DNA from 3 places in the Aquimarina sp. MMG015 genome. Region 2 is predicted to be linked to each of the others. Evidence: riboswitches for the same ligand, from Rfam matches in the RefSeq annotation. Region 2 holds a riboswitch; each other region holds the start of a gene.
What was found. Region 2 has a riboswitch for cobalamin ahead of J8L88_RS20535 (TonB-dependent siderophore receptor). Riboswitches for the same ligand answer to the same signal wherever they lie in the genome.
Positions count from the first base shown of each region.

Region 1 (4,269 bases), on a different contig from region 2:
GGACGCTTGTAAAAATTTTCAGCTAGATTATCTGTTAGTTTCTAGAACCGAAATAAAAGATACTGATGCCGATTTAGTGTTTATATGTAATCCTAACAATCCTAATGGAGCTATTTTCTCTAAAAATGATTTAGAGTTTCTTTTTAAACAAAAACCAGAGACTACATTTGTTATTGATGAGGCGTACATAGAGTTTACCAACAGTGTTGAATCCATCATTTCATTAACAAAAAACTACAGGAATTTAATTGTTGTTCGTTCATTAACCAAAACATTTACAATTCCGGGATTGCGTTTAGGATATATCGTTTCAAACACTTTAATCATCAAAAAGCTATTAACTTTAAAAATGCCTTGGAGTGTTAATTCATTAGCGATAAAAGCAGGAGAATATATTTTCAAAAATTATGAAGCATTTCAATTTGAGGCTGCTGAATTAATAGAAGAAACAATCATTTTTAAGGAACAACTTGAGCAATTAGATGGAATGAAGGTTTGTGAAAGCAACACCTCTTATTTTTTAGTTGAATTGTTGCAGAAATCTGCAATGGAGCTAAAAGAATATTTAATCGTAAAACATCAAATCCTGATTAGAGATGCGACAAATTTTAAAGGGTTAACAGGAGAATATATTAGACTTTCTACACAAAGTAAAGAAGCTAATAAGATATTGATTCAAGCGTTGAAGGAATGGATGTAAACCAAATGTACATAGTAGTTTTTGCTTTTGGTTTAGATGCAGTATTGGGAGACCCTAGAAAATTGCCGCATCTTATTGTGGGCTATGGAAATAGTATTGCTCTTGGAGAAAAATGGCTAAATAAAGGTTCATATAAATTCTTAAAAGGTGCCTTATTAACGATTGTATTAGTAGGGCTTTCTTTTACGATACCTTTTCTAATTATTAGATCGTTAAACACGTATGGTTTTAAAATTTTGGCACTTGCTTTTTCAATACTTATGCTGTTTTATTGCTTGGCCAACAAAACATTGATAAAAGAAGGATATGCAGTATTTAATACTTTGAAAAATCAAGGGCTAGAATCAGGACGCAAACGTTTGTCTTGGATTGTGGGACGAGAAACTGATAATTTAAATGAGCAACAAATTAGAGTTGCTACTTTTGAAACCATGTCTGAAAACTTAAGTGACGGCGTTATTGCACCCTTATTTTATTTTTTGATTTTAGGTGTTCCTGGAGCAATGGGGTATAAAATGATCAATACTTTAGACTCTATGATCGGGTATAAAAGTGATCGTTATATACAGTTTGGTAAGTTTGCCGCAAAATTAGACGATGTTGCTAATTATATTCCTGCTCGAATTACTGCACTGTTAATATTAGTTGTTCAAAATAAGTTAAGCGGACTTTCTTTTTTGTTTAGAGAAGGAAAGAAGCATAGTAGTCCTAATGCGGGCTATCCAGAGGCTGCTCTAGCATATGTTTTAAATTGCCAATTCGGAGGACCAAATTATTATCATGGAAAATTGGTTAAGAAACCTTTTATAGGTGTTAATAATCGCGAAATTAAACACGAGGAAATTAAAAGAGTAAGTAAAGTAAATTATGGGGTAAGTATTGTATTTTGTTTATTAATAGTAGGTGTGTTATTAGTATTCCAATATGCATAATTTTCAAAAAAAACATATTATTACCGGGGCTCCTGGGACAGGTAAAACAACATTAATAAACAATCTAAAAAACACCATACCGTGTATGGATGAGGTTTCCAGAAAAGTAATTATTGATGAACAAAAAAACAACAAAAAAGGAACACCTTGGGGGGATATTAATCGATTTACTGAACTTGTGTTTAGGCGTACAAATCAAGAATTATTGAACACTAATACGCTAATTTGTGATAGATCCTTGTTAGATCTAGAAGCTTATTTAACGGTAGAAGATAAGGTGATTCCAGACTACCTAACAGACTTTCCTTATCAAGAAACATATCATAAAATTGTTTTTTTTACGCCAACATGGTTTGAGATTTATTGTAAAGATGGACAACGATTACAGGAATTTGAATATTGTTTAAGATTAGAAAAATCCCTGTTAAAGCTTTATAAAAATAAAGGATTCGAAATCATAATATTGCCTAAATCCTCTCCTCTAGAAAGAACAAAAGTCATTTTAGAAACTATTTACTATTAAATCAAAAATTAACAATACATTTGTGTCGCTTTTGGTTTCTTATTCTTTTCTTTTAAAAGAATATAGAATTAAAAGGGAATTTGGTGAGAATCCAAAACTGTTCCCGCAGCTGTAAGCTCTGCAAAAAGCTTTTAACATAGTAGTCACTGTTTTAAAAAAAATGGGAAGGCGTTAAAAGTAGAGTGAGTCAGAATACCTGCCTAAAGCAAAACATAATATTAACTTTCGGGAATAAAAGTTTAAGTGTTAGATGGCTATTTTGTGGCTTCTTACCCTACTTTCCCCCATAATAATAAGAATGGGAAAAAACATAGCAAATACAAAAGATACTTTTTTCTTTTGTGATGGAGGTTCTTGTCAAAAAGCAGGATCAGAACAAGTTATAAGAGCTGCAAGAGCTTATTTACGTAATAACGAACTTTGGGATACTACACATACAATTAAAACCAGATGTAATGGAAGGTGTGAAGATGCACCCACCTGTATTGTACATCCTGGAGAGTTTTGGTATAAAGAATTAACTGCAGAAAAAATAATTCCTATTGTAAAAAGACATCTCAATAACGAAAACCCTGTCGAAGAGGAGTTATTGTATCAAAAAGGTTGGGAACAACAAGCTTCAAGTAATGAAAGAACTCCTATTAAACCAAAACCTTTTGAGTTAAAAGATGACACGGAATTAGGTGAATGTTATATTACCAAAGGGTTTAGTTCAGATCAATATTTATATCCATTATTTTTGTATCTGTTAGAAAACCCAAAAGGCGTACTCCTATATATAGATGATAAAAACCCTATTTCGTTTGAAGAAATAGATGCAGTAGAGTACTCAAAGCCACACACACTAGAATTGCATACCAAAACTGAGAGTATTGCACTAACTATTGCTGCCGTTCCCAAAGAAAATAAGGAATTACAACAATCAAAAATTTCTAATACAGAATATTTCCATCAAAAAGGAACAGAACAAACTGGTATCCGTTTCAAGAATAAATTTGGAGAAATTTTAGGGAAAATTGAATTTGATTCTGCTCAAAATAAAGCTTGGGAGTATTGTATAAAAATTCAATTACAGAATACAAGTCTAGTTTCAATATAGGCATGAATAGGCATATCTCTATATTAGGATTGGGTTGGTTAGGATTACCACTTGCGTTGAAACTTCAAAAAAATGGATATTCAATTCACGGAAGCACGGCTGAATTAGATGCATTGAAATCATTATGTAAGCATTCATTTCTAACAAGTAGAATAAAAATTGAATCTGATAACATTATAGGAGATTGGGAATCTTTTATAGATGAAACATCGACACTTATTATCAATTTCCCTCCAAAACGGATCGATGATATAGAAACGATACACCCGTTTCAGATCAAACAGATTATAAAACATACGCCTGCCTCTACAAAAGTTATTTTTGTAAGCTCCACGTCAGTATATCAAAATAGTAATAGTCTCATAGATGAAACTGAAGATTGCGTTCCAGAAAAAGCATCTGGTAGGGCGTTAATAAAAGCAGAACAATTATTGCAACAGCATTTTGGTGATAATGTAACTGTTTTGAGATTAGCAGGACTAATTGGACCACAACGTCATCCAGGAAGATTTCTAGCAAATAAAAAACAATTAAAAACTCCTAATGTACCTGTAAATCTTATTCATCAAAAAGATGCTATAGATCTAATCGAGGCAGTTTTGGAAAAAAAATGTTTTGGTGAGATTATTAATGGTTGCGCAGATATACATCCAAAACGAAAAGAATTTTACGAAAATGCAGCTATTAAATTAAACTTGCCGGCACCAGTTTTCGAAACTACAACAAAAGAAAATTTTAAAATAATTGATAATTCAAAATCAAAATCACTACTTAATTTTGAGTATCAATTTTCAAATCCAGAATGGATTTTTACAAAACAACATTTACCTGAAATTAATATTATTGGAGCTGGACCTGGGAATAAAAATTTATTAACCTTAAAAGCTCTTGAAGCTATTGAAAAAGCAGAGGTTATTTTACATGATAATTTAATTTCTGATGAAATATTAGATGTGAATACGAAAGCTAAGCGGATGTATGTGGGTAGAAAATTTGGTGATTCAGAAGATCAAGA
Region 1 is NZ_JAGJEB010000003.1:266,983-271,251, reverse strand. It holds gene J8L88_RS07895 (histidinol-phosphate transaminase) at 1-700, shown strand, start outside; gene cbiB (adenosylcobinamide-phosphate synthase CbiB) at 691-1,632, shown strand; gene J8L88_RS07885 (AAA family ATPase) at 1,625-2,155, shown strand; cobalamin riboswitch at 2,171-2,374, shown strand; gene J8L88_RS07880 (ferredoxin) at 2,454-3,254, shown strand; gene cobA (uroporphyrinogen-III C-methyltransferase) at 3,257-4,269, shown strand, end outside.
Region 1: it holds a riboswitch for cobalamin, as region 2 does, so the genes downstream of both, J8L88_RS07880 (ferredoxin) here and J8L88_RS20535 (TonB-dependent siderophore receptor) in region 2, are expected to answer to the same signal.

Region 2 (4,269 bases):
CATACATTAACGTATGATATTTATATGTAAAGAAAAAACCAATTGTAGCGATCAATATGGATAAGACTCCTTTTTTCATTTAGAAGTAGGTTTTATTCGTTTGTAGTAACTTCTGCTTCTTCAAAACTAGCCATATTATTTAGGAATGATACCGCAGATTCTAAAATGGGGTATGCAACCGCTGCACCAGTACCTTCGCCTAATCGCATTCCTAGATTTAATAAAGGTGTTTTTTCTAGAAAGTTTAATATTTTTTGATGCCCTTGTTCCTCGGATGAATGTGCAAAAATACAATAGTCCAATACGTTTTTATTAATTGCATTAGCGGCCAATAGGGCAGCAGTTACGATAAAACCATCTATAAGAATGGTCATTTTCAATTCTGCAGCTTTAAGTATTGCTCCAGTAATCATGGCAATTTCGAAACCTCCAAAAGTAGTGAGTGCTTCTATAGGAGAATTGGGATTGTGCTTTTCAAAAACAGTTTTTAAAATCCTTTTTTTTGTTTTAATAGCGTCTCCTTGAACTCCAGTTCCTGCACCGACACACTCCATAATTGGGATCTTTGTAAAATGAGACATCAATAATGCAGCTGCAGAAGAATTACCAATTCCCATCTCACCAAAACCTATTACATTACACCCGTTTTGAAATGTGTTCAAAACGATACGAGACGCTTTAGCAATAGCATTATTACATTGATCTATTGTCATTGCTGGTTCTATTTCATAGTTTTTAGTTCCATACGCTATTTTGGCATCAATTAGCCCCGGAACATTATCAAAATCATGATTTACTCCTGCATCAATAATTTCTAGATGTATCTTATTTTGGATGCAAAATGAATTGATCGCTGCACCACCATTAAGAAAATTATACACCATTTGCTTCGTAACTATTTGCGGGTAAGGATTTACCTCACCTTTTTCTGCGATTCCGTGATCTCCAACAAAAACAAGAATTGTTGGATGTTTTAATTGTGGATTTGTTTTATGCTGTATTAATCCTATTTGCAATGCTATTTTTTCAAGCTTGCCTAAGGACCCAACGGGTTTAGTTTTTAGATTAATTTTATGTTGTATTGCGTTTTCTAAAGACTTATCTAATGGAGAAATTTCGAAATTCATTTATTTTATTTTTACAGGTATTCCTGATACCATTAGTATTGCTTGATCAGCGTGTTCTGCTATATGTTGATTCATCCAACCTTGTAACTCTGTAAATTTTCTACCAATCTCTGTCGAGGCGTGGACTCCCATTCCAATTTCATTGGATATTATGATAATGGTAGCGTTAATTTTTAAAAGTTTATCAAACTCTCCTTTTGCTTGTGATAAAGAAAGTTCAATGTCATTTTTAGTATCAACAAAGAAATTAGTAAGCCATAGAGTTACGCAATCAATAACCACTGTTGTATTATTTTTGATAACTTTTGATAATTCTTTTTCTTCTTCAATAGAATCCCATCTTTCATCCCGATCAGCAATATGTCTATCAATACGTGCTCTATGGTTTCCATCCCAAATTCTAGAAGTCGCTAAATATGTGGGATTATCCGAGAGTTCTAATGCGAGATTTTGGGCATAACTACTTTTGCCTGAGCGTTCTCCTCCTGTTACGTAATACAACATTTGTGGTTTTTAAGAGTGTAAATATACTAGTATTACTAATTTATTTATTAAAGAGAACACATTTTCGAAGAAATATGATACATTCGCGCAGAATTTTGGTTTTAAGACACTTTCAAGTGTTAAGAATTAAAAGGGAATCAGGTGAATAAATTATAAATCTATAATGAATGAATCCTGAGCTGTTCCCGCAACTGTAAACTTTGCCAAATCGAGACTGATTGTTATTTCAGTAACGTAGTAGGCGCTTATTGTTATTTCTTTATAACCACTGTTTCGACATTTTCGGAATGGGAAGGTAAACAATAAGACGTAAGCCAGGAGACCTGCCTAAATTCGATATGTCAAACTTTCGGGATAGAAGTTTAGGTATGGGTAAACTGCATACTTTTTTCCGGTAATTGTAAAATTAAGTCATTTAGGAAATGAACAAAAAAGTGTTTTTTGGGGCTACGCTAATTATGTTAGGAGCTCAGGTTATTTCAGCGCAAGAAGTAAACCAAGAAGAAAAGGTAAACGAATTAGATGAAGTGGTAATTTCTGATTCGAAATTTAAATTAAAGAGAGAACAAAGCGGTAAGGTAATTACTAAAATTAGCTCAGAGGAACTTGAGCGCAGCCAAGGTCAATCAGTTGCTACGGTATTAAACAGAGTAGCAGGAGTTTTTGTTAATGGAAGTAATAACGCAGCAGGAGAACCATTAGGAGTGTATGTTCGTGGTGGACGAAATCGTCAAGTTGTGATTAGAATTGATGGTGTTACGGTAAGTGATCCTACTACATCTGCGGGAGACTTTGATTTAAGATTATTATCAACAAGTCAAATTGAGTCTATAGAAATTTTAAAAGGAGCTTCTAGTACCTTATATGGATCCGGGGCGGCGGCTGCAGTAATTAATATTACTACAAAGTCGGAAAGTAAAGATGCTATTGCTGCACAATTTTCTTCTAGTATCGGTACAAACCAATCACAAGATGATCAAGATTATGATATAAACGAATTTGTAAACTTTGCTTCAATCAATGGAACGATTGGTAAAGTAAGTTATTTAGGTAGTCTTTCTCATCAATCTACTGATGGTTTATCAGCTGCAGAAGATCCTCTTGAATCTACTAGCGGAAATACTTTTGATAGTGACGCTTATAATAAATTTAATGTGTATGCAAAAGTTGGTTATCAATGGAGTAAGAATTTTAAGTTTCACTTTTTTGGAAACTTAGATCAGTATAAAACAGATTTTGATGGAGGAGCAGGATTTGATGCTAATAATCAGTTTAATAGTAGGCAATTAAGAGGTGGTAGCTTTTGGGAAGCTAAATACCCAAATGGAAGTTTTACTTTTGTAGATAGTTATGCATTGGTAGAAAGAGAGTTTAACTCTAGTTTTCCTTCTAAATATGAAGGTAAGATATATACTTTTGATGCTTATAATAAATATAACTTTAATAATACATTATATACTGTAATAGGTGCTAATGGTTCTTATAGTGATTTTAATCTTTTTAGTATTCCATTTGGAAGTGATGATTTTGAACAGACAATCAATGATAATGAAGCTGATTTTGATATTATTGATCCATATGTAAATTTGGTATATGCTTCTAAATTTGGTCTTAATATTAATGCCGGAGCACGTTTAAATATCCATAGTGCCTATGGAAATCATATGGTGTATAGTATCAACCCTTCTTATACATATACTTTTGGAGGAAATTATGTAAAAGGGTTAGCTTCTTATAGTACAGCTTATATTACACCATCGTTATTTCAGTTGTATGATACAGCTTTTTTTAGTGGAAATCCTGATTTAGAACCAGAGGAAAGCACTACTATAGAGGCCGGAATTGAATTTTCTCATCAGAAAAAGGCAACGATAAGTGTTGTGTATTTTGATAGAACATCTGAAAATTTTATCACTTTTGATCCTACCACTTTTGTGAATTTGAATTCTACCGAAGATATTGAAGTAAATGGTGTAGAGGTCGAGGCAAACGCACAGTTCTTAGAAGATAAATTATCTATTAATGCTAATTTTACGTATACTAATATTGATAAGTTAGAAAATAATATTCGTATTCCTGAGAATACTATACAAGCGACTATTGGATATCAATTAAGCTCTAAAACATTTACATCGGTAAGTTATCAAATGAATAGTAAAAGAAATGATACTTTTTTTAATCCAGTGACTTTTGCTTCAGATCCGGTAGAGTTAGATGGTTACGGAATTTTAGATTTCTATATAAGTCATCAATTAATGGATAATCTTAGTATTTATGCAGCTATGAATAATGTTACTAATGAAGAGTATCAAGAGATATTTGGTTTTAGTACGAGAGGTAGAAATGCTCGAATTGGATTTAACCTGAAGTTTTAAAACTTGCATTTTTAAATATAAAAAAGTTCCCAGACATAAACGCCTGGGAACTTTTTTGTTAGTATTTGGTTTGTTTTAATCTTTACTTATCAAAGGTTTTATACATTCTTTCGTAGTCAGGTTGATGCATATTACTGTCTCCCAATTCGCTAAACTCAATATTTTTGTTCTGTATGTTGCTTCGATTACCCAAGATAGCGTTAATAGCAGCATTAAGAAGTGGTTCATCAGGATCTCCAAGTACTCCCAGGTTACTATAGTCC
Region 2 is NZ_JAGJEB010000014.1:17,161-21,429, reverse strand. It holds gene J8L88_RS20550 (hypothetical protein) at 1-79, opposite strand, end outside; gene cobT (nicotinate-nucleotide--dimethylbenzimidazole phosphoribosyltransferase) at 93-1,127, opposite strand; gene J8L88_RS20540 (bifunctional adenosylcobinamide kinase/adenosylcobinamide-phosphate guanylyltransferase) at 1,128-1,631, opposite strand; cobalamin riboswitch at 1,711-1,977, shown strand; gene J8L88_RS20535 (TonB-dependent siderophore receptor) at 2,054-4,006, shown strand; gene J8L88_RS20530 (S41 family peptidase) at 4,089-4,269, opposite strand, start outside.

Region 3 (4,269 bases), on a different contig from region 2:
TTAAAGGAAGACCTTCTCTTAATGCTGGTTCATCAATCTGAATTATATTAATCCCATTATCTTCTAAATCCTTTACCTCATCTCTTATCGCTAAAGCTATCTCATTACAAGTTATAGATTCAGGTTGATCATTTCTTACAAAAGACCATTGCAAAATAGTTACAGGCCCTGTAAGCATGCCTTTTACCGGTTTTGAAGTTAATGATTGTGCGAATAAAGTCCAATCTATCGTCATTGGATTTGGTCTCTTTACACTACCATAAATAATAGGAGGTTTTACACAACGAGATCCATAACTCTGGACCCAACCGAATTTAGTAAAAGTAAAACCATCTAGCTTTTCTCCAAAATATTCTACCATATCATTACGCTCAAACTCCCCGTGAACTAAAACATCTAACCCTATTTCTTCTTGCCAACGAATTACTTTTATGATTTCTTCTTTTATGTATTCTTCGTACTGCATTAAAGAAATATTTCCTTTTTTATATTGATATCTCCAACTTCTTACTTTTTTTGTTTGTGGAAACGATCCAATAGTCGTAGTTGGGAAAACAGGTAGGTTTAAATTTTTATGTTGCACTTCTTTACGAAGGTTAAAAGAATTTTTTCTTACTATATCCTGCTTCGAAATTGCTTTGACTTTTTCATCAACCTCTGAATTATGAATTCTTTCTGAACTACTCCTATTCGCATGAGAAATTATGTTTTTTTCTAATTCTTCAAATACTTTATCTTCTTTTTCTAAAAGAGTAACCTCCTTTAAAGTAACTACTTCTTTTAATTTTTGTTTTGCAAAAGATAACCAGTCTTTAACCTCTAAGGATAATTTCTCATTATTTGCTTCTAAATCTAAGTCACATGGTGAATGAAGTAATGAACAAGAAGGTGCTATCAAAATAGTGTTTTCTTCTCTCTTTTCTTTCGCTCTATTTATATATGATAATGACTCTTGATAATTGTTTTTCCATATATTTCTTCCATCTACAACCCCTAATGAAAGATGTATCCGTTCGGGAATACTATCCAATACACTATCTAATTGTTCTGGACACTTGACTAAATCAATATGAATCGCATCAATAAGAAGTTTATTTGCTATTAATTCTAAATTATCTTGGATACTCTCAAAATAGGTTGCTATCATTATTTTTAAATCCGGAAAAGAGCTTTTTAATTTAAGATATGCTTGTTTGTATACTTCTTTCTCTTTTTTGGTTAGATCAAGTGCTAAAAAAGGCTCATCGAATTGTATCCATTCAACCCCTAAAGAAACCAATTTCTTTATTAAATCTATATATACTGGTATTAACTTATCCACTAGATCAATTGTTTCAAAACTTTCTCCTTTTGCTTTTCCTAATAACAGATAAGACACAGGACCAATTAATACTGGTTTTGTTTGTATACCAATTTCTTTTGCTTCATAAAACTCATCAATTACTTTCGTAGAAGACAAGGTAAACTCTTGATTTTTATAAAACTCTGGAACAATATAATGATAGTTAGTATCAAACCATTTTGTCATTTCCATCGCTGTAATATCATAACTATCCTTTTGATATCCTCTAGCCATTGCAAAATACAAGTCTAAATAACTAAGCTTATTAACTAATAGGCTCTGATATCTTTTGGGGATCGCTCCAACCATCAATGACATATCTAAAACTTGATCATAAAATGAAAAATCATTAGACGGTATTAAATCTATACCTGCTTCTTTTTGTAATAACCAATTCTCTTTTCGGATGTTTTTTCCTACCTGTAGTAAATTCTTCCTACTAGTTTTTCCAGACCAATATTGTTCTGAAACTTTTTTTAATTCCCTTTCGCTACCAATACGCGGATAGCCAAGATTGTGTGTAAGCATAACTTTAAACTTTTAAAAATTAATATTAATTTTTAAAGCTCTTTGTATAAATTAGTGTGCTTATAGAAATGAAGAGAATTAAAATAATGCATATAGTTATATCACCAAAAAAAGTTAAAAACCCTTTTAGTGTGCATCAAACTTAACCAAAACTTCAATTCGCGAAAGCATAGTCAATTCAATAATAGGCAGGTCTCCTGACTTATAACATTTTTATCATCCTTCCCATTTTTTATAATAAAACAGTGGATATAAATTGATAAAAACTATATGGTTACTTACAGTTGCGCGACAGCTCGTGATTCTCACACGATTCCCTATTAATTCACAATTAAGCAAAACCTATATTGGTTGATATAAAATTTTATCTAAAGAACTTTAATTCTACATAAAAATACTTTAAATAATCTGATGACACTCCTAAAACAGCATTAAAAGAAGATTATTTAAACATTCTTAATTTAAAATCAATCTTAATTTAGGAATTAATAATTTTAATATCAAAATAATTAAGATTATGGAGAATAACATACGAGGTGGTGACTCACCAGTTCCTTGTCAATTAGAAGCTAATAAAAATTACGCCTGGTGTACCTGTGGTCATAGTGAAAACCAACCTTTTTGTAACGGAGCGCATAAAACAACTGGAGGCACTCCTCCAACTATTTTCACTGTGGAAGAAGCAAAGGAAGCATATTTATGTACCTGTAAATTAACTAGTAACCCACCATATTGCGATGGATCACATAAATAATAGAAAAACCTCTGTTTATTATTGTAACTAGAGAAACAGAGGTTTTTTTTATATTATTTATTTTCTTTTAAAAGATACTTTATTTCCATTTAACTCTAATACCATTGTACTTTCATCTGTATTAAAGTTAATAGTCGCTCCTGCTCTATCTGATTTAAATCCATTCTTCTGATATCCAACTAATGGAAATGTAGGACCATCTTTAGCACTGGCAATCAACGTTGTATTTTCTTTTGTAAAAGTAATTTGAAAAGGGAAGGACTTGCTAATATAAACCCCTAAAAAAACATCCAATTCTTCTGTAGCAAACTCTAATGGTGCATTAAACACTGGAAGTTTATAATCCTGATCATAATAGCTTTTTAATACATTTACAATACAATTATTTGGTGACATTACTACTCCATTACCTATATAAGAAACCACTATTTTTTCCTCTGGCAGGTACATTGTAAGGGATTGGAAACCATCAATACCTCCATTATGACCATAGGCTTGTTTTCCAAAAAAGGTCTCTCCTCCTAGACCGATTCCCATTCCTGTAGATGTATCCATCATAATTTCTAAAGAGGCATTTGATACTAGTTTCCCAGAAAATAAACTATTGTAAAAAATATTAACCTCTGTTGGTGTAGATACTATTGCTCCAGCTCCTATCGGTACGCTCATATCTGTATGTTTTTCTATTTTAACCCACTTATTACCATTCTTAACATAAGAAAGAGCTTCATTGTTACTTGTATCAATATTTTTTCCATAAGCAGTTCTTTTTAGACCTAAAGGTTGTATTATTTTCGACTGCAAAATTTCTGAATATGTTTTACCTTCAATTTCTTCGGCGATGTACGAGAGTAACAAATAATTCGTGTTAGAATATGCTGTCTTTTCTCCAGGTTCAAAACTCCCTTCTTTTTTCAACAATCTATCTATCATCTGTTTTCTAGTATTAGGTACAATCATCCATTTCATAAAATCTTCATCCTCTGTTAAATTAAATAAACCGCTACGATGACGCAACATATGTCCAATTGTTATTTTATCAGCATTAGAAACTTTTGGGAAATAATCACTTAATAAGGTTTCTAAATCCAACTTATTATCTTCTATTAATTGCATGATTATTGTTGCTGTAAAAGTTTTTGTAATAGACCCAATTCTATATATCGTCTCAGAATTTGCCTTTGTTTTATGTGCTAAATCAAGATAACCAATGGAATTTTTATAGATTTCTTTTCCTTGTCTATAAATAGAAATGCTTCCCATACCTTTATCATTAGCATCCAATAATTCAAAAAAACTGTCTAATGTAGATTTATTAAATGTTTGTGCCTGTATGGTCACAATGTTTATCAAAAGAACTGTTATTATTACTTTTCTAATCATATCTATCTTATTTATTTGTTTGAAAAATAACACACGTTAATACCTGATCAAAAAACATTTTGATCTATAATAACATCATGTTTATTAAGTGTTTTTGATATTGATAACCTAGTGAGGTTATACTATTTTTGGTAGGTAAGGTTACTGTTATTTATTCGGATTCTTTACTAATCCAAGTAAATACTATAGAAGCCGCTCTAGAAATTATAAATACACAAAAACCAAAAATTGGAGGAAGTGCGGATACTTTTAATCCTCCTGC
Region 3 is NZ_JAGJEB010000010.1:54,318-58,586, forward strand. It holds gene metE (5-methyltetrahydropteroyltriglutamate--homocysteine S-methyltransferase) at 1-1,870, opposite strand, end outside; cobalamin riboswitch at 2,040-2,231, opposite strand; gene J8L88_RS17880 (CDGSH iron-sulfur domain-containing protein) at 2,388-2,624, shown strand; gene J8L88_RS17885 (serine hydrolase) at 2,682-4,007, opposite strand; gene J8L88_RS17890 (MotA/TolQ/ExbB proton channel family protein) at 4,159-4,269, opposite strand, start outside.
Region 3: it holds a riboswitch for cobalamin, as region 2 does, so the genes downstream of both, metE (5-methyltetrahydropteroyltriglutamate--homocysteine S-methyltransferase) here and J8L88_RS20535 (TonB-dependent siderophore receptor) in region 2, are expected to answer to the same signal.